Regions from separate parts of the Erwinia sp. AC075 genome, predicted to be linked through region 1. Evidence: predicted binding sites of a transcription regulator. Region 1 holds the regulator's gene; each other region holds the start of a gene.
The links. Region 1 encodes PurR, which represses purine synthesis genes. Its sites were predicted from a motif close to CANGCAAACGTTTGCNTG; they were not measured.
Positions count from the first base shown of each region.

Region 2: AC0IXH_RS15870 (NCS2 family permease) is a predicted target of PurR. The motif match lies at 3,877-3,894, and genes of this name have one in related genera.
Region 3: AC0IXH_RS17770 (NCS2 family permease) is a predicted target of PurR. The motif match lies at 2,949-2,966, and genes of this name have one in related genera.

Region 1 covers NZ_CEEDEU010000001.1:1,619,312-1,625,881, forward strand. The annotation lists gene AC0IXH_RS07570 (Grx4 family monothiol glutaredoxin) at 1-40, opposite strand, end outside; gene AC0IXH_RS07575 (C40 family peptidase) at 413-1,252, shown strand; gene cydH (cytochrome bd-I oxidase subunit CydH) at 1,296-1,385, opposite strand; gene purR (HTH-type transcriptional repressor PurR) at 1,670-2,695, shown strand; gene punR (DNA-binding transcriptional activator PunR) at 2,744-3,655, opposite strand; gene punC (purine nucleoside transporter PunC) at 3,769-4,959, shown strand; gene cfa (cyclopropane fatty acyl phospholipid synthase) at 5,261-6,409, shown strand; gene AC0IXH_RS07605 (riboflavin synthase subunit alpha) at 6,470-6,570, opposite strand, start outside.
Region 2 covers NZ_CEEDEU010000001.1:3,364,281-3,370,850, forward strand. The annotation lists gene AC0IXH_RS15860 (LysR family transcriptional regulator) at 1-108, shown strand, start outside; gene AC0IXH_RS15865 (Na+/H+ antiporter) at 574-2,223, opposite strand; gene AC0IXH_RS15870 (NCS2 family permease) at 2,392-3,741, opposite strand; gene AC0IXH_RS15875 (glutathione S-transferase family protein) at 4,024-4,686, opposite strand; gene soxR (redox-sensitive transcriptional activator SoxR) at 4,759-5,217, opposite strand; gene soxS (superoxide response transcriptional regulator SoxS) at 5,309-5,737, shown strand; gene dgcN (diguanylate cyclase DgcN/YfiN) at 5,734-6,570, opposite strand, start outside.
Region 3 covers NZ_CEEDEU010000001.1:3,780,741-3,787,310, forward strand. The annotation lists gene pstB (phosphate ABC transporter ATP-binding protein PstB) at 1-31, shown strand, start outside; gene phoU (phosphate signaling complex protein PhoU) at 49-786, shown strand; gene AC0IXH_RS17760 (MFS transporter) at 903-2,138, shown strand; gene yieH (6-phosphogluconate phosphatase) at 2,176-2,838, opposite strand; gene AC0IXH_RS17770 (NCS2 family permease) at 3,049-4,362, shown strand; gene AC0IXH_RS17775 (4'-phosphopantetheinyl transferase family protein) at 4,434-5,174, opposite strand; gene mnmE (tRNA uridine-5-carboxymethylaminomethyl(34) synthesis GTPase MnmE) at 5,357-6,570, opposite strand, start outside.

The sequences.
Region 1 (6,570 bases):
TTTCTGCTATCTGGCGCTCAATTTTTTCAATAGTACTCATAAATGGCTTCCTTAATCGGATACTTCGTGTCTATTTATTGTAGCGACTGTGCGGGCCCGATGAAAACGACATTTTTTAACAGTTGGGCACGCCCTCAGAGCCGCCAGCGTGCAGGCGATAGCGTTAAAATAACATTTTCCTATTGCTTTCGCTGGATTAATGCATGAGAAAAGCACAGGTTTTGCGCAGATAAACAGCTGATTTGGCTAATTTTTACAGTTTTTACTTGCTCTGTATCATTGAAACAAAAAAGACCTTACCTTTTGTTAATGAGTTAGATTAGAATTGCAAAATGACGCTGCTGAAAGGCAGAACTCCCTGTTTCTGGCAAGCTGTGGCCTCTGGTCGTAGCACAAACTGTTAATGGTAACGATGCGTTTACTTATCACGCTCTTCATGCTGGCCTTTGCCCAGCTGTTTTTCAATATGGCGCACGCATCGCCACATGCCCCTATTAATGCAAATCATCATAAGGCAGATAGCGGCACGCCTGCCCGAGAGGATGAGCGACGTAAACGCCGACCGGTTAAAGCCAACAGCACCAAAAAAGTTAAAGAATCCACCAGCAAAAAATCTCGCTTAACCTCAGTACAAAAGTTGAAGCTTAAAAAGAAACCTTCGCTGCAAACCGCCTCTGTTCAGACTGCCCCGTTGCACTCCAGCAAATACAAAAAGAAAACCACCTTAAACGCCGGAAAAAAACGCTATGGCCGCCATCGTGGCAAGGTTGTCGATACTGCTGAAGAGCTGACGTCAGACTCTGTTTCTGCGCCATTAAAGTTAAGTAAAGCTCACCGCGCCCGCTATCAAAAAGCCCGTGAAACCGCGATGACCAAACTGATGGGCCAGCTGGGTAAACCTTACCAATGGGGCGGAACGTCGCCTAAAACCGGCTTCGATTGCAGCGGCCTGGTGTGGTATGCCTACAAGGATTTAGTGAAGTTTAAAATCCCGCGCACGGCGAATGAGATGTATCACCTGCATGATGCGGCTTCGATAAAGCGTGATGAGCTGGAGAAAGGCGATTTAGTCTTCTTCCGCATTAACGGGCGCGAGACGGCAGATCATGTTGGCGTGTATCTGGGTGGTGGGAAGTTTATTCAGTCGCCACGTACTGGCAAGGATATTCAGGTCAGCGCTCTGGCAGATGATTACTGGCAGCGCCACTATATTGGTGCCCGCCGGATGATGACGCCAAAAACCATTCGATAGCGGAAATACTCAGAGCCGATCGTCAGACCGGCCCTGTTTGCACTTAATGCATAATCGCGGTGAAGCTAAACGCCATAATCATCAACAGTGCGCAAACCGTGGTCAGTAAAGAGAACTTCAGATCGGTATCCATTTTTAATCCTAAATAGCCCTACAGTTTATGATGCCATCAATTTTCCCATACTTGACGGTAAAAATCTCGTTTTCTCTGCCAAGCCTTGTTAGAATTCTTTTTTTGTTGCGCAACGGCCCGCACCTTAAGGTGTTTAGCGGTCTTTAATCAGCGCTTTTTCCTTCCTGACGACTCCGGACAGCAACTAAAAAACGACTTCAGACGTCAGGTTTTCGATCTCACCAGGCAAACGATTAACAACAGGCTTATCAAACAGTTAAGATAGGCGCAGGAGTAGTTATTTCATGGCAACAATTAAAGATGTGGCAAAGCAAGCCGGGGTGTCCACCACCACCGTCTCCCACGTCATCAACAAGACCCGTTTCGTTGCAGAAGAAACGCGGGAAGCCGTGTGGGCCGCCATTAAGGCGCTCCACTATTCACCCAGCGCGGTTGCCCGTAGTCTGAAGGTGAATCACACCAAAACCATCGGGCTGCTGGCTACTTCGAGCGAGGCGCCCTATTTCGCCGAAATTATTGAAGCCATTGAAAACCGCTGTTTTGCCAAAGGCTACACGCTGATCCTCGGTAACGCCCACAATGATCTTGCCAAGCAGCAGGCCTATCTGTCGATGATGGCGCAGAAACGCGTGGATGGCCTGCTGGTGATGTGTTCCGAATACCCGGACGAGCTGATCACCATGCTAGAAGATAACCGCAATATTCCTATGGTGGTGATGGACTGGGGCAAATCGCGCGGTGACTTTACCGATACGGTAGAAGACAACGCCTTTGAAGGCGGTTATCTGGCTGGCCGTTATCTGATCGACCGTGGGCATCGAGATATTGGTGTCATACCCGGTCAGATGGAGCGTAACACCGGCGGTGGCCGTCTTGCCGGATTTATGAAAGCATTGTCTGAAGCGGGGATTACCTTGCGTGACGAGTGGCTGGTTCAGGGCAATTTCGAACCTGAATCAGGTCACCAGGCGATGCAGCAAATCCTCTCGCAGAAGCAGCGTCCAACGGCGGTGTTCTGCGGTGGCGATGTGATGGCGATGGGCGCAATTTGTGCGGCTGATGAGATGGGCCTGCGCGTTCCGCAGGATATATCGGTGATCGGGTACGATAACGTACGCAACGCCCGTTACTTCACACCGGCCCTGACCACGGTTCACCAGCCAAAAGAACAGCTGGGCGAAACCGCCTTCGATATGCTGTTAGATCGTATCACCAGCAAGCGTGAAGAACCGCAGACGATTGAAGTACATCCTACGTTGATCGAACGCCGTTCGGTTGCCGATGGTCCCTTCCTGGACTATCGCCGCTAGTCCCGCTCAGTGCTGAGGGCGAATTCTCCCTCGGCACACTATGTTGACTCAGGGCTCTTCCTTCAGCCATTCACTGTTCAGCGTGTCACTGTCACCCAGATAATCCAGCAACCAGCTCAGCGCCGGTGAAGCCTGCTGCTCAGACCAGCTCACGCAGCACGGACTGTCCGGAAATCCGCCTTCCAGCGTCAGTTCATGCAAAGCGCCCTTTTGCAGCAGCGGTTGCGCCAGATGGCCCGGCACCATCCCCACGCACAAGCCCGCCAGCAGGCAGTCAAACGCGCTTTCCCAGTCTGGCACCACCAACCGCCGCTGATTATCCAGCGTCCATGTGGTGCGTTTCGGCAAGGCTCTTGAGGTATCTTCCAGCACCAGTGAAGGCCATTCGCCAATGGCCTCTTCACTGGTTTCTGCGTGCTGACGTGCCAGCGGATGATCCGCGGCGACCACACAGCGCCAGTTGAGCGCGCCCATATTGCGGAAGGCGAAGCGGCCACCTACCGGGATAGCCTGTGTCGCGCCGATGGCAACATCCACCCGCCCATCGGCCAACGCATCCCAGACGCCGTTAAATACTTCTGCTGACAGATGCAGTTCCATATCCGGAAAGTGCCGATAAAAGTCGACTACCAGCTGTCGGGTGCGCTGAGATTTAACGATGCGATCGACGGCGATATTAATTTGCCCTCGCCAGCCGTTAGCGACCTGTTGGCACTGCCGTCGGGTGGCTAGCATTTTTTTGATGACACTGCGGCCCTCCTGGATAAATACCCGTCCCGCATCGGTCAGCACCACATCACGGTGGCGACGCTCAAACAACGGCACGGCAAGCCATTCCTCCAGCTGCCGCACGGTATAACTGATGGCTGAGGGTACGCGATGGAGCTCTGCGGCGGCAGCGGTAAAACTGCCGCTGCGGGCAACTGCATCAACCACTTCAAGGGAATGTTCTGACCACATAATCTGCCTGCAATATTTTTGAACGCAACCTGCAAATATTACCGTTTCACAAGCTGTATGGCACGCGATTACACTCTGCGGCGTTTCGTTCATCACAAATAAAGAGCAAAAGAATGCCTTCGAAAGGATTTATTGTTTACCTGGCGCTGTTAAGCGTGGCAGGTTTCCTCGCTACCGATATGTACCTGCCTGCCTTTGGTGCCATGCAACAAGACCTGCAAACCGATGCCGGGATCATCAGCGCCAGCCTCAGCCTGTTCCTGGCGGGTTTTGCCATCGCCCAGCTGTTTTGGGGTCCGTTGTCGGATCGTATTGGCCGTAAGCCTGTGCTGTTGATGGGTCTGAGTCTGTTCGCCGTCAGTTGTGGCGCGATGTGGTGGGTAGATTCTGCTGCTGCCCTGCTGGCGTTGCGCTTTGTGCAAGCGGTGGGGATTTGTGCCGCTGCCGTCAGCTGGCAGGCACTGGTTGTCGACCGCTATTCCGCCAGCCAGGCAAATCGCGTATTCGCCTCCATCATGCCGTTAGTGGCACTCTCGCCTGCGCTCGCGCCGTTACTGGGCGCCTGGTTACTCAACCATTTCAGCTGGCGCGCCATTTTTGTCGCGCTTCTGCTGGTCGCGGTGGTGCTGCTGATTTCCACCTTGTTCCTCGCGCCAACGGTGAAGAAGCCGGTGGTGGATGGCGTGAAGAAAATGGGCTTTTTCAGCCTGTTAAAATCGCCGGTTTACAGCGGTAACGTGCTGATTTATGCCGCCTGTTCAGCCAGCTTCTTTGCCTGGCTGACCGGTTCGCCCTTCATTCTTGGCAATCTTGGCATGTCTCCCGGTGACATTGGGCTGAGCTACGTGCCTCAGACGCTGGCCTTTTTGATTGGCGGCTTCGGCTGCCGCACGTTGCTGAAACACACTGAAGGCCGCTCCCTGCTGCCCTGGTTACTGGCAATCTATTCACTCAGCATTGTGGCTTTTTTTATCGCCGCGCAGATTGAAGATCCGTCTATGGTGGCGTTATTGCTGCCGTTCTGCGGTATGGCGTTAGCAAACGGTGCGATTTATCCGATTGTCGTGTCGAATGCCCTCTTACCTTTCCCGCAATCGAGTGGTAAAGCCGCTGCCCTGCAGAACACGCTGCAACTGGGTTTGTGCTGCATCGCCAGTCTGATTGTTTCCACATTTATCAGCACTTCGCTGTTCACCACCTCGCTGGTGATGATCTCGACTGTTGTTCTGGCAGGAATCGGCTATATTTTACAACGGGCGAAGGCGGAAAAGCTCGCTCTGGCGGACGCGCACAGCGGTCGCTAACAGCTTGATTCCAATTGGTTAGCACCCTAACAATAAACAATTGAATATTGCCTGGCGTGAGCATATACTCATTTCAGGCAACACAAAATAACAAGTTCGTCGCAATTTTTTGAGTCCTGACAAGGTGGTCAAGGTGTTATCCCGCGCGGCATTCGTTGCGCAACTCTGCAGGCACTATTCTTAACAATCCTCTGTAACGCCGGATATCAGGCGTACGGTTTATCCGTGCGTGTTCTCAAATCCTGTAGAAATTGTCTATTCTATTTCTCAGGTTTCAATCACACAGGGTGATGGAGAAGCTATGAGTTCATCGTGTATAGAAGAAGTGAGCCTGGTCGAGGATCATTGGTATCGAATCGTCCAGGAAATGCTACGCAATGCAGATATTGAGGTCAACGGCACACGCCCCTGGGATATCCAGATTAAAAATCCGGAGTTCTTCAAGCGCGTGATGCAAGAGGGCTCACTGGGATTGGGCGAAAGTTATATGGATGGCTGGTGGGAATGCGAAAATCTGGATATGTTTTTCCATCGCGTTCTGGTCGCCAAACTCGATCAACAACTCCCCCACCACTTTAAAGATACGCTCAGAATAGCTGCCGCCAGATTAACCAATCTGCAATCACGAAAACGCGCCTGGATTGTCGGTAAAGAGCATTACGATCTGGGTAACGATCTGTTCTCACTGATGCTTGATGATCATATGCAATATTCCTGTGGCTACTGGAAAGAAGCGCAAACGCTGGAAGAAGCACAGAATGCTAAATTAAAAATGATCTGCGATAAACTGCAATTAGCACCAGGCATGTCACTGCTGGATATTGGCTGTGGTTGGGGCGGACTGGCTGAATATGCCGCCAGAAATTACGGTGTCAGCGTATTTGGCGTCACTATCTCTGCTGAACAGCAGAAAATGGCTCAAGAGCGATGTGAAGGGCTGGATGTCACTATTCTGTTGCAAGATTACCGCGATTTAAACCAGCAGTTTGACCGCATATCTTCCGTAGGCATGTTTGAACATGTTGGACCTAAAAACTACGCCACCTATTTTGACGTGGTAAACCGCAATCTGAAACCTGACGGTATTTTCCTGCTTCACACCATCGGTGCCAATAAGACCAATGAACATGTTGATCCCTGGATCAATAAGTACATTTTCCCTAATGGCTGTCTGCCTTCAGTACGCCACATCTCTGAAGCGCACGAGCCGCATTTCGTTATGGAAGACTGGCACAACTTTGGTCAGGACTATGACACCACTCTGATGGCATGGCACGAGCGGTTCCTCGCGGCCTGGCCCCAGCTGGCAGAAAAATACGGTGAGCGTTTTAAACGGATGTTCGTCTATTACCTGAATGCCTGTGCCGGCGCTTTCCGCGCCCGCGATATTCAACTGTGGCAGGTGGTCTTTACCCATGGGGTTGAGGGCGGTTTACGCGTCCCGCATTAAGATCACCCAGATAAAAAAAAGGCTGACAGGATGAATTGTCAGCCTTTTTTATTTTATGGGCTACTCATCAAGTTCTGAGGCTGCCGCAGCAAGCAGAGCCGCTTCACGTTGAGCCAGTACCCGTTCAACGGTTTCGACAATCGCCTGGGTATGAGGATCGA
Region 2 (6,570 bases), 1.7 Mb from region 1:
CGGGAAGGCAGCTATCTGTCGAAAAGCGCGCAGGCATGGATTGCCTGTTGTCGCGAGTTCTGGCCGGGCCAGGCCCCGACGCTGTCGGTTGGGAGGTTGAAAGAGTGAAGGGCAAAACCAGCTTCGGGGGTAAGGCGTCAGCATAGAGCACGTTTTCCGGGACGCCGTAAATCCATCCCTGGAGGCTTGGCTGCGGCATCCCTGCCGCAGACACCCGGCTAACGTGCTCTATGCCGCCACCCACTAACACTGACGTTTTGGATTAAGGCGGTGGACACACAGGTCAAAAAAAATGGGTTTGACGTGTGTGTCCACAATCGACCATTCAACGCTGAAGCTTGAGGGGAAGGGTGCGAGGGGTGATAAGCAAAGCATCGGCGACAGGGATGTCGCCGCTGAGCCCCCAGGGATGGGTTTACGGCGACTTTGCGTTCACCCCTCTCTCCCTGAGCAAATCACCAGCACACCCAGACGACCTGCGCGCTAACAGCAAAAGCCCACACTCACCCTGCCACCAGCACATCCAGACGACTCACGCTAGCAGGCGAAAGTCATCCAGACGACCTGCGCTATTTACTCTTCTTTCTCGATCAGCAGCGTTTCCAGCAGGTCGAGATCGTGCAGCAATTTCTGCATGGTTTCGTTGCTGATTTTCTGCGTGGCGCGCAGGTGATACAGCTCGCCTCGCTCGGCCCGCAGTGCCGTCAGGCGGAAGCGGCGCTCCAGATTCTCGGCGTACAGCGCGCGCTCCAAATCCTCTTTGCCGTCGACGCGGCGGCGCAGGTTGCCGGTCACGCGCGAACTGACCTCTTTTACCAGCTCCGGATCGATGTTCTCTTCGGTATCGGCGGCCAGACGCTCTTCCATCTTGTGCAGACTTTCAATCGCCGTGCCGGCCATCACTGCCCGCGCCATCTGCACTTCATGACGATGGGCGGTTTTATCCATCCCTTCAATGCCACGCAGCAATAATGGCAGCAGAATCACACCCACCAGCAGCGAGAACAGAATCACGCCCGTCGCCAGGAACACCAGCTCGTAACGTGCCGGGAAGGCATCGCCATTGGTCAGGAACAGCGGAATCGACAGCACACCGGCCAGAGTGATCGCTCCGCGCACGCCGGCAAACGAGGCAATCAGCAGCTCACGCGTTGAGTAACTGGTAAACTCCATCGGCTTCTTCTTCAGCAGGCGCTTGCTGATCTGCTGCATCGCCCACAACCAGCTAAAGCGCACGATCATCAGCGCGGCGTAAATCAGCACCACCGACAGCGCCAGCATCCAGAAATCGACGTTAGGATCGGCTTCAGCCAGATTCATCGAGTTGGTGAGGATGTCCGGTAGCTGCAGGCCCAACATCAGGAACACCATGCCGTTAAACACGAATTCCAGCATCTGCCAGACGCTGTTAGCACGCAGACGCATCGCCAGCGGTGCCTGACGGATAATGCCGGAACGGGAAATGGTCATCCCCGCCGCCACCGCCGCCAGGATCCCGGACACGCCGATATGTTCGGCGATCAGGTAAGAGGCAAACGGCAACAGCAACAGCAGCACGGTTTGCGTCGCCGGGTCATCACCGCTCCAGCGGCTGAGCAGACGCAGCGATTTACCGTACAGCCAGCAGATGGCGATACCGGCTAACAGCCCGCCAATGGCGACCTTCAGGAACTCGATGGTGGCCCCGGAGACGGTAAACACCATGGTGCCCATCGCGACCGCGACGGCAAACTTCAGCGACACCAGGCCAGAGGCATCGTTCATCAACGCCTCGCCCTGCAAAATCGCCATGATTTTCTTCGGGATGCGCCCTTCCCCGACAATGCCGGACAACGCCACGGCATCGGTCGGTGACAGCACCGCTGCCAGCGCAAAGGCCGCCAGCAAAGGAATGCCCGGCACCAGCCAGTAAATCAGATAGCCAATCCCGACCACGGTGATCAACACCAGCACCAGCGCCAGCCCGATAATTTCGCGGCCGTGGTTCAGAAACTCACTGGTCGGGGTTTTCCAGCCATCGGCAAACAGCAGCGGCGGGATAAACAGCACCAGGAACAGCTCGGGATCGAAGTCGACGTGCAAACCAAACGTCGGCCAGGCGAGCAAGGCACCCATGGCGATCTGCACCAGCGGCAGCGGGATTTGAAACGGAATGATGCGGGCAGCGACGCCTGAGAGCGACACCATCAGCGTCAAAATGAGGATGGTAAAGAAGATTTCCATGTTGTCCTTATCTGTCTTCCTGCGAAATACACAAATGCCAGTCGGAACGATCGACCTGAGAGAATAGTAAAACAAAAATGCGGTGGGTTTAAAAACAGGAAGTGCGCTATCGGGGGATTAATGCATTTAAAGGCTAAAATCAGGGGCCGACGGGCGGCCCCTGACGGTTTAGATCGCCCAGCCGCCGGCATAGAATGCCACCAGCGCCACCGCGATAATCACCGTGCCAGCGTTCAGCTTGCGCCATTCGCCCGCAAAAATACGGCCAATCACCAGTGAACCGAAGCCCAGCATGATGCCGGTCACGATATTACAGGTCAGCACGATAAACACCGCGGCCAGCAGGCCGGACATCGCATCAACAAAATCGTCAAAATTGATTTTTGATACGTTGCTCAACATCAGCAGGCCGACATACATCAGCGCCGGTGCCGTGGCATAACCCGGCACCAGATAGGCCAGCGGCGACAGGAACAGGATCACCAGGAACAGCAGGCCGACGACGATTGCCGTCAGGCCGGTTTTGCCGCCCGCCGCCGTTCCGGCCGCCGATTCGATATACACCGCCGCAGGCGATGCGCCCACCAGACCGGCGAAGATGCTGCTGACCGAGTCGGTGGTCAGTGCCTTGCCGCCGTTGATGATCTGATTGTCTTTGTCCAGCAGGTTAGCCTGCCCGGCAACGGCACGGATGGTGCCGGTGGCGTCGAACACCGCAGTCATCACCAGCGCCAGCACGCTTGGCAGTACCGCAGGCTTCAGCGCACCCAGAATGTCCAGGCTGAACACCAGCGAATGACCATTGGCATCATTCAGGCTTGGCATGGCAAACAGCCCCTGGTACTTCACCGCCGGATCAAAAATCAGCCCGAGAATGGAAATGGCGATAATGGTCAGCAGAATGCCGCCCGGCACGCGTAGCTTTTCCAGACCGAAAATTGCCGCCAGGCCAACCATCGACATCATCACCGGGAACGAGGCGAAATCACCGAGCGCCACAGGCAAGCCCGGCGCAGGGTTTTTGACCACCAGGCCAACGCCGTCCGCGGCGATCAGCAGCAGGAACAGGCCAATCCCAACGCCCGTGCCGTGCGCCACGCCCATCGGCAGATTACGCAGGATCCACGAACGGATGCCGGTAGCGGAGATGATGGTGAACAGGATCCCCATCAGGAACACCGCACCCAGCGCCACCGGCACGCTGATATGCTGTCCCAATACCAGGCTGAAGGCGGTAAAGGCGGTCAGTGAGATTGCACAACCAATCGCCATCGGTAGATTGGCCCACAGGCCCATGATCAGCGATCCGAAGCCCGCTACCAGACAGGTGGAGACGAAGACCGCCGTCGGCGGAAAACCGGCTTTGCCGAGCATAGACGGCACCACGATCACCGAATAAACCATGGCAAGGAAGGTGGTCAGGCCCGCCAGAATTTCCTGACGGACCGAACTGCCGCGCGCAGAAATGTTAAACCAGCTGTCCAGCGAACCGCCGGGCTGATGAGAAGGAGTCGACATAGTGAAAAATCCCCTGAGATTTCTTATGAGTTATTGATGCGTGACGCATGAAGCTGACTGATTCAACGTTTCACCATCCCAGGACGCACTGTTCACAGACCGCGAAAACCCGTTAGCCGGGCAACGGTCGGAAAAAAGGCAAACGTTTACTACGTCACGCATTAAGCCGCACTATTTTAAAGGCAAACGATTATCCAGCCTTTATCAGTGCATTATCAACTCCTGATCGCACCTATATTTGCAGCAACCTGAAACGCAGGGGCATTTCAGGCAGAAATCCATTCAGTCGAGCTTCACTTCACCACCCTGTTGCAGGGCACGCTGCCAGGCGGCACGGTTTTGCACTTTCGCAAGCCAGGCCTGGATGGCCGGGGAGTTGGCGGCACCGCCTCGCGCGGTCAGCGCCTGGATCGGGAAGCTCATCTGCACGTCGGCAATGCTGAACTGCTCGCCGGCAAACCACGCGTGGCTGGCCAGATGCTGTTCGATAAATTCGCGATGGGTCGCCAGCTGTTTATCCAGATAGCCTTTCTGCACGCCCTTACCAAAGGCATTGCCAATGGGACGCAGCAGCCACGGCACCGGCGGCTTGCCCATCCGGCTGAAGATCAGCTTCATCACCAGCAGCGGCATTAACGACCCTTCGGCATAATGCAGCCAGTAACGAGACTGCAGGCGCTCGTCCTCATCATTTAGTTTCAGGCGATTTTCTGCGTCATAACGCTCGGCGAGGTATTCAAGGATCGCGCCGGATTCGGCAATCACGCGATTTTCGTCGGTGATGACCGGGGATTTACCCAGCGGATGCACTTTTTTCAGCGCGTCCGGGGCCAGCATGGTGCTCTCACGCTGATAGCGTTTGATCTGGTAAGGCACTTCCAGCTCTTCCAGCATCCAGAGCACACGCTGCGATCGGGAGTTATTCAGATGGTGAACGGTGATCATGCTCTAACCTTGTGTTATACGAAGAGTTATCAGTATAGACCCTCCGCCACAGCCTGATGCCGCTCACTTCCGCTAAGACTCCAGCAGGATTGCGCCGGTGCCGCGCTCGCTCAGCCTGTCGTCCGGGTTGCGCAGCGGGCAATCCTGCATCGACAAACAGCCGCAGCCAATGCAACCGTCCAGATCGTCACGCAGCCGGGTTAAGGTTTCGATGCGCCGATCCAACTCCTCGCGCCATTTCTCGGTCAGCACCTTCCACTCTTTCGGCGACATGCGGTTTCCCGCCGGCAGCTGCATCAGATGGTCACCAATGGTGGCCAACGGAATACCGATGCGCTGCGCAATTTTCACGATCGCTACCCGGCGCAGCACGTCGCGGTGATAGCGCCGCTGGTTACCGGCATTGCGGAAGCTGGTGATTAACCCTTTGCTTTCATAGAAGTGCAGCGCAGAGACCGCCACGCCGCAGCGTTGCGCTACGTCGCCTGGGGTCAGTTCTCGCTTGTTGGGGCAGTTGCGACTTTTTTTCACTTAGCTCTTTACCTCAAGTTAACTTGAGGAATTATACTCAGCAGCCATTGAGAAGACGACCAGAAATTATTTCGCCAGGGAGAAGAGCAGCATGCATGACGACATCATCCACACCCTTACCGACTGGATTGAAACCAACCTGGATAAAACCCTGTCGATTGATGAAGTGGCCGCGAAATCGGGCTATTCGAAGTGGCATTTGCAGCGGATGTTCCGCACCGTCACCAAACAGACGTTGGGCGGCTATATTCGTGAGCGTCGGCTGACGCTGGCGGCCGAAGCGCTGAGTCAGACCCAGCGCCCGGTTTTTGATATTGCCATGCAGTACGGTTACGACTCGCAGCAGACCTTCTCCCGCGTGTTCCGCCGCCAGTTCTCGCAGACGCCGACTGCCTACCGTCACACCATGCGCCGTCAGTCGCTGACCCGCCAGGTGAGCTACAGCTTCGACTGCAGCGACTTTGCCAGCTCCGCTTACGGCAAAGTGCAGCAGGACAGCAACAGCCCGGCCTGCAACTAGGCCCGGTTACGCATCTTTGGCGCGGCCTGCGGATCCTGTCCCCAGAATGACGGGGAGAAGTACCAGCCGCCGCCCAGTTCCTTGATGTGGTACATCGCCGCATCGGCCTGGGCAATCATCGCCTCGCCGGTGCGGTGATTTTTGGCCAGCGCCACGCCAATACTCAGCGATTGCGCCACCGTCTTGCCGTCGGTCAGCCTGATTGGCTCGCGCATCGCTTCGATGACGTTTTCAGCCATTCTGGCCGCCTGCTCACCGTTTTCGATGCCCGCCAACAGCACCGCAAACTCATCACCGCCCAGACGCGCCACTAAATCATCTTTCCTCAACCTGCCACGCAGGCGATGTGCCGTTTCCGTCAGCACGTTGTCCCCGGCAGCGTGACCATAGGTATCGTTCACCTCTTTAAAGCGGTCAACATCGATAAACAGCACCGCCACCCGATCGGCGGTTTGCGGATTGTTCATCAGCGTGTGCAACGCCTGCTCAAACGCTGTCCGGTTAGGCAAATCGGTCAGCGCATCATGGCGTGCCTGATGGGCCAGCGAGTCGTTTTCGCGCTGCAGATGGGTCTGCCAGTCTGACAGCTCATCCAGCAGGCTGTTGAAATCCCCGCTTAGCTTGTTCAGCTCGGCAATCGACGATGACGGCACCCGCAGCGAGAAGGCGCGCCGTCGGCGTACGTCGTGCGCCACTGAGGCAATATTTTGCAGCCCGCTGAGGATCCCCGCGTGCATGCGGTTGGACAGGCACGAGGCCAGCAGCGCGGTCACCAGCAGGCTGCCGCTCAGCCACTTCAACGCCTGGCTAAGATAATGCAGCACCCGGCTGGC
Region 3 (6,570 bases), 2.2 Mb from region 1:
TGAAGACTACATTACCGGCCGTTACGGTTGAGTTGACTGGAGAGTACGATGGATAACCTGAATCTGAATAAACATATCTCCGGGCAGTTTAACGCCGAGCTGGAGCATATCCGTACCCAGGTGATGACCATGGGCGGCATGGTTGAGCAGCAACTGATGGACGCCATCAAAGCGATGCACAACCAGGATGGCGAGCTGGCGAAGCAGGTGATTGATGGTGACCAGAAGGTCAACATGATGGAAGTGTCGATTGATGAAGCCTGCGTGCGCATCATCGCCAAACGTCAGCCCACCGCCAGCGATCTGCGTCTGGTGATGGCGATCATCAAAACCATCTCCGAGCTGGAACGCATTGGTGATGTGGCCGAGAAGATCAGCCGCACCGCGCTGGAGAAGTTCGGTCAGCATCACAAGCCGCTGTTGGTCAGCCTGGAGTCACTGGGTCACCACACCATTCAGATGCTGCATGATGTGCTGGATGCCTTTGCGCGGATGGATCTGGGCGCGGCGATTGAGATCTACCGTGAAGACAAGAAGGTCGATCAGGAGTATGAGGGCATCGTGCGTCAGCTGATGACCTATATGATGGAAGATCCGCGCACCATTCCCAGCGTGCTGACCGCGTTATTCTGCGCCCGCGCCATCGAGCGTATCGGCGATCGTTGTCAGAATATCTGCGAAATCATCTTCTACTTCGTTAAAGGGCAGGATTTCCGCCACGTTGGCGGTGACGAGCTCGATAAGCTGTTAACCGGCGACGACGAAGGCAGTAATTCCCCCACCTGATGTTCTCCACTGGCCGGCTGAGTCCGGCCCGTTGATCCTGCCGGCGACTTTTCGTCTGGAATGTGACCGCCTGCCTACTTATACTTGCCGCACTTTATTTCTGGCAGGGAACACTCATGATTTCAAAGACGCCCGTAAAGGGCGCTACTCCGGGCAAGGCCATGCTGGCGGCGATCAGCGGCTATGCAATGGACGGCTTCGATCTGCTGATTCTGGGCTTTATGCTGCCCGCCATCTCAATTTCACTGGCGCTCAGCCCTTCGCAGGCGGGCTCACTGGTGACCTGGACGCTGATTGGCGCGGTACTGGGCGGCATTATCTTCGGCCACCTGAGCGATCGCTTTGGACGCATCCGCGTACTGACCTATACCATCCTGATGTTCTCAGTGTTCACCGGCCTGTGCGCGGTGGCGCAGGGTTACTGGGATCTGCTGGCCTACCGCACCTTAGCGGGCGTCGGGCTGGGCGGGGAATTCGGCATTGGCATGGCGCTGATTGCCGAAGCCTGGCCTGCCAACAAGCGTAACCGCGCGTCGGCCTGGGTCGGTATCGGCTGGCAGCTGGGCGTGTTACTGGCGGCATTTATCACCCCGTTCCTGCTGGGCTACATTGGCTGGCGCGGCATGTTCCTGGTCGGGTTACTGCCGGCTTTCGCCTCCTTTATTATCCGCCGTGGCATGGGCGAACCGGCGGGATTTACCCAACATGTGGATGTGAATCAGGGCCTTTCGTTCTCAGCAAGGCTTAAGCTGCTGGTCAAGGATCGCGCGACCGCCAAAGCCAGTCTGGGGATTTTCATCCTCTGCTCGGTGCAGAATTTTGGCTATTACGGCCTGATGATCTGGATGCCAAGCTACCTTTCCAGCAATTTCGGCTTCTCACTGACCAAGTCAGGGCTGTGGACAGCGGTGACGGTGATCGGCATGACCTTTGGCATCTGGCTGTTTGGCGTGCTGGCGGACCGCTTCGCGCGCTGGAAGATTTTCCTGCTTTACCAGTTTGGTGCGGTGATTATGGTGATCGTGTATGCGCAGCTGCGCGACCCGACCGTGATGCTGTTTACCGGTGCGGTGATGGGGATGTTTGTGAACGGGATGATTGGCGGTTACGGTGCTCTGATTTCGGACACCTACCCGGCGAAGGTGCGGGCAACGGCGCAGAACGTGTTGTTCAACCTCGGCCGTGGCGTGGGCGGCTTTGGCCCACTGGTGATTGGTCTGCTGGTGATCCACCTGTCGTTTACCGCCGCAATTACCCTGCTGGCGCTGATTTACCTGCTGGATATCTTCGCCACCCTGTTCCTGCTGCCCAAAAAGCAGGGCACGGAGGATTCGCTGGGCGCGATTGGCTGATCGGCTCAGGGGCGAAGAGATTCGCCCCTGACGCCGCTTAGCGGGTGATGTTCCAGCCTTTTGCCCGCCACAGTGCAGGCAGTTCGGCCATCTCGGTGAAAGGGGTGACCAAAGGGTGATCCAGCGGCTTATTATGCGCATCCGCGCAGAAGTAAAACACCGGAATGCCTGCCGCAATACCGGCCTTCGCTCCCGCTTCAGAGTCATCAATAAGAATGCACTGCCCGATGGGAACGTTCATCTCGCGGGCGGCGTGGTACATCAATTCCGGATCGGGTTTCCAGCTGCCAATGTCATAGCCGCTGTAAAGGCGATCGGTAAACCACGGCAGCATCTCCGTCAGCCCCAGCGAGTGCTGCATTTTTGGCACCGTCCCGTTGGATACCACGCACATCGGCACGGTGATCTGCTCAAGCAGCGCTTTTGCGCCGGCGATCGGCTTCAGTTCCAGATCGAACAGCCGCGCCACTTCTTTGCGGTACGCCGGTTCGAACTCCTCTTTGCTGACGCTGAGATGATGCCCGGCGCACACCTCGGCAATAATGTCGTACAGCTTGACGCCTTTATACTTTTCAAACATCTCCTGCAGTGAAAGGTCGCCGCCAAACTGCGCGAAGGTATTCACGTAGGCCTGGGTACAAAGCAGTTCACTGTCCACCAGCGTTCCGTCGCAATCAAAAAATACACAGCCAACAGTCATCGGTGTCTCCCTGAGTTTTTTTACGGTCGCTCCACTTTGACTTACCTGCGGCTGAATTGCGACTGAGAAATGTCAATTCCAGTTAGTGGTTGTGAACGTCTGTAAAACGCGGCGCAACCGGTTGCGAAAAAACCTGTCGGTTAGCTCCCAAAATCAGAATTTTAGGTTAGGATAGCCGTCGACAACTTTTCTCCGTTTTGGAATCACATAATGACTAATCCAGGCCTACTACAGCGGATCTTTAAACTGCAGGAACACGGCACGACCGTCCGTACCGAAGTGATTGCAGGTATCACCACTTTCCTGACGATGGTGTATATCGTTTTTGTGAACCCACAGATCCTCGGTGTGGCGGGCATGAACACCCAGGCGGTGTTTGTCACCACCTGTCTGATTGCCGCGTTCGGCAGCATCCTGATGGGCCTGGTCGCTAACCTGCCGGTGGCACTTGCGCCGGCAATGGGCCTGAATGCCTTCTTTGCTTTCGTTGTGGTCGGTGCGATGGGCATCTCCTGGCAGGTGGGTATGGGCGCCATCTTCTGGGGCGCGGTTGGCCTGCTGCTGCTGACCATTTTCCGCGTCCGCTACTGGATGATTGCCAATATTCCTGCCAGCCTGCGCGTGGGGATCACCGCCGGTATCGGTCTGTTTATTGCGATGATCGGCCTGAAAAATGCCGGCATCATCGTTTCCAACAAAGATACGCTGGTGGCGGTCGGTAACCTGACCTCACACAGCGTGCTGCTGGGTGCGCTGGGCTTCTTTATTATCGCCATTCTGGCTTCCCGCAATATTCATATCGCGGTGCTGGTGTCGATTGTGGTGACTACGCTGATTGGTCTGGCGATTGGTGATGTGAAATACGGCGGCGTCTTCTCCGCCCCAACCGGCATCACCTCGATTGTCGGTCAGGTGGACCTGGCCGGATCGCTGAACGTTGGCATGGCCGGCATCATCTTCTCCTTTATGCTGGTTAACCTGTTCGACTCCTCCGGTACGCTGATTGGCGTCACCGATAAAGCGGGTCTGACCGATGAGAAAGGCACCTTCCCACGCATGAAGCAGGCGCTGTTCGTTGACAGCATCAGCTCGGTGGCCGGTTCTTATATCGGCACTTCTTCCGTGACGGCCTATATCGAAAGCTCATCCGGTGTTTCCATCGGGGGCCGTACCGGGTTAATGGCGGTGGTGACCGGGATCCTGTTCCTGCTGGTGATGTTCCTGTCACCGCTGGCGGGCATGGTTCCAGCCTATGCGGCGGCGGGTGCGCTGATTTATGTTGGCGTGCTGATGAGCTCAAGCCTGGCGCGCGTGAAGTGGGATGACCTGACCGAAGCCGTTCCGGCCTTCGTCACGGCGGTGATGATGCCCTTCAGCTTCTCCATTACCGAAGGGATTGCGTTAGGCTTTATCTCTTACTGCGTGATGAAGTTTGGCACCGGTCGCTGGCGTGAAATCAGCCCCTGCGTGGTGGTTGTCGCGCTGCTGTTTGTGCTGAAAATCGTGTTTATCGACGCGCATTAATCGCGTTAAGCAGGCCAGCTCCGGCTGGCCTGTGGCTTTCTCAACGCCGGCGTTCGCCGCGTTTCCCGTGCCTATCCCTGAAACACTTTCTCTGCTGGCAGGCTGGTCAGACGCAGCATGCGTTGGCCCATCGCCGGTTTGTTGACCTGAATATCCTGCAGTCGCGTCCAGTTCTTCTCTTCGTCAGACTCCCAAAGATGCAAACGCTCGTTGCCGGGTGACAACGCACAGGACCAGATCAATAAGGGTTCCACGTCGGAAACCGCCTGAATATCGGGATACTCCAGCGAGCGTAAGCGGCCAGAGGCGGGATGCAGCCGCAATGACTCGCTGCTGCCTTCTTTCACCCCGGTCAGCTTCATCAGGCTTTTACGCATTGCCCACAGCTGGATAGCGGCTTCGCTGGGGTCGGTTTGCGCATTAATCCAGGCGCGTTCACCGGAAGAGAGGCCTTGCAGATACTGCTCCTGCGTTTGCCTGCTGTGCGCACGGACAATTTCAATGCCCAGCCCGGCATGACCGCCATCTTCTGCCAGCAGGACGCCAATAATGTTACCGGCATAGGCCAGGCTGAAGTCAGGAAGATCGGGGTCGGCAAACACCGGGCGGCCACATGCGCTTAGCGTCATTTCCGGCAGCTGTGAAAGGCCATAAACGCGCAGCATCAGGTCAGCCAGCAACGCGCGGGCTGCCAGATAACGCACACGGCGCTTTTCAGCCAGCGTGCTGGAGAAATCAAGCAGGGGTTGTGAGAGTCGCTGTACCGAGGGGAGACCCTGGGTAAGGGTGCGGCGTGCAAAATGACTGGCCATCTGTCGCTCCGTGAAAATGGTCGGAAAATCATCGGGGCTATTGTAAGAATTTTCTTAGCAAATATCACCTCACTTTACGTGGAAGTGCAGACTTTCAGATTAAGATCATGTTTTTGGCGCTAGCTGAGCAGCATTGGACGTTTTGCAGAGAAAAGAGGGGAAACGGGCGTTTCCCCTTTGATTTATTTACCGATGCAGAAGCTGGAGAAGATGCGGCCCAGCAAATCATCGGAGGTAAACTCGCCGGTGATTTCGCTTAACGCCTGTTGCGCCACTCTCAGCTCTTCCGCCAGCAGTTCGCCAGCACGGGCGCCCAGCAGCTGCTCTCTTCCCTGGAGTAAGTGAGTAGCTGCTAACTCAAGCGCCTGCAGGTGACGACGACGCGCCAGGAAGCCGCCTTCCATGTTGCCGGAGAAGCCCATGCTCTCTTTCAGATGGTTGCGCAGCACGTCAATGCCGTCGCCGGTGCGGGCCGATAGCCGAATAAGTGAGTGGCCATTCACTTCCGTCAGACCTTGCGCCTCGCCGGTGACGTCCGCTTTGTTACGCACCACGGTGATCGGCAAAGTCGCGGGTAAACGGGCAATAAAGTCTGGCCAGATTTCGGCAGGCTCGGTGGCGCCGGTGGTGGTGCCGTCAACCATAAACAGCACGCGATCTGCCTGTTCGATCTCGTTCCACGCACGTTCGATGCCGATGCGCTCAACTTCGTCGCTGGCTTCGCGCAGTCCGGCGGTATCAATGATATGCAGCGGCATACCGTCAATATGGATGTGCTCGCGCAGCACGTCGCGGGTGGTACCGGCGATATCGGTCACAATCGCCGCCTCACGGCCTGCCAGCGCATTCAGCAGGCTGGACTTACCGGCATTGGGGCGACCGGCGATCACCACCTTCATGCCTTCCCGCAGCAGGCTGCCCTGACGCGCTTCGGCCCGCACGCCATCCAGATCGGCAATCACCTGTTCCAGCTGCGCTTCGATTTTGCCGTCTGACAGGAAGTCGATCTCCTCATCAGGGAAGTCGATAGCCGCTTCGACGTAGATTCGCAGGTGAGTAAGTGCTTCCACAAGATGGTTAACGCGCAGCGAAAACGCCCCCTGAAGGGAGTTCAGCGCCGAGCGCGCCGCCTGTTCAGAACTGGCATCAATCAGGTCGGCAATCGCCTCAGCCTGCGCGAGGTCCAGCTTGTCATTGAGGAAGGCGCGTTCTGAGAATTCGCCGGGACGGGCGATACGCAGGCCAGGCATGGCGACAATGCGCTTAAGCAGCAGGTCGAGGATCACCGGGCCGCCATGACCCTGCAGTTCCAGCACATCTTCGCCGGTAAAGGAGTTCGGGCCTGGGAACCACAGCGCAATGCCCTGGTCCAGCGCTTTCCCGTCGGTATCACGGA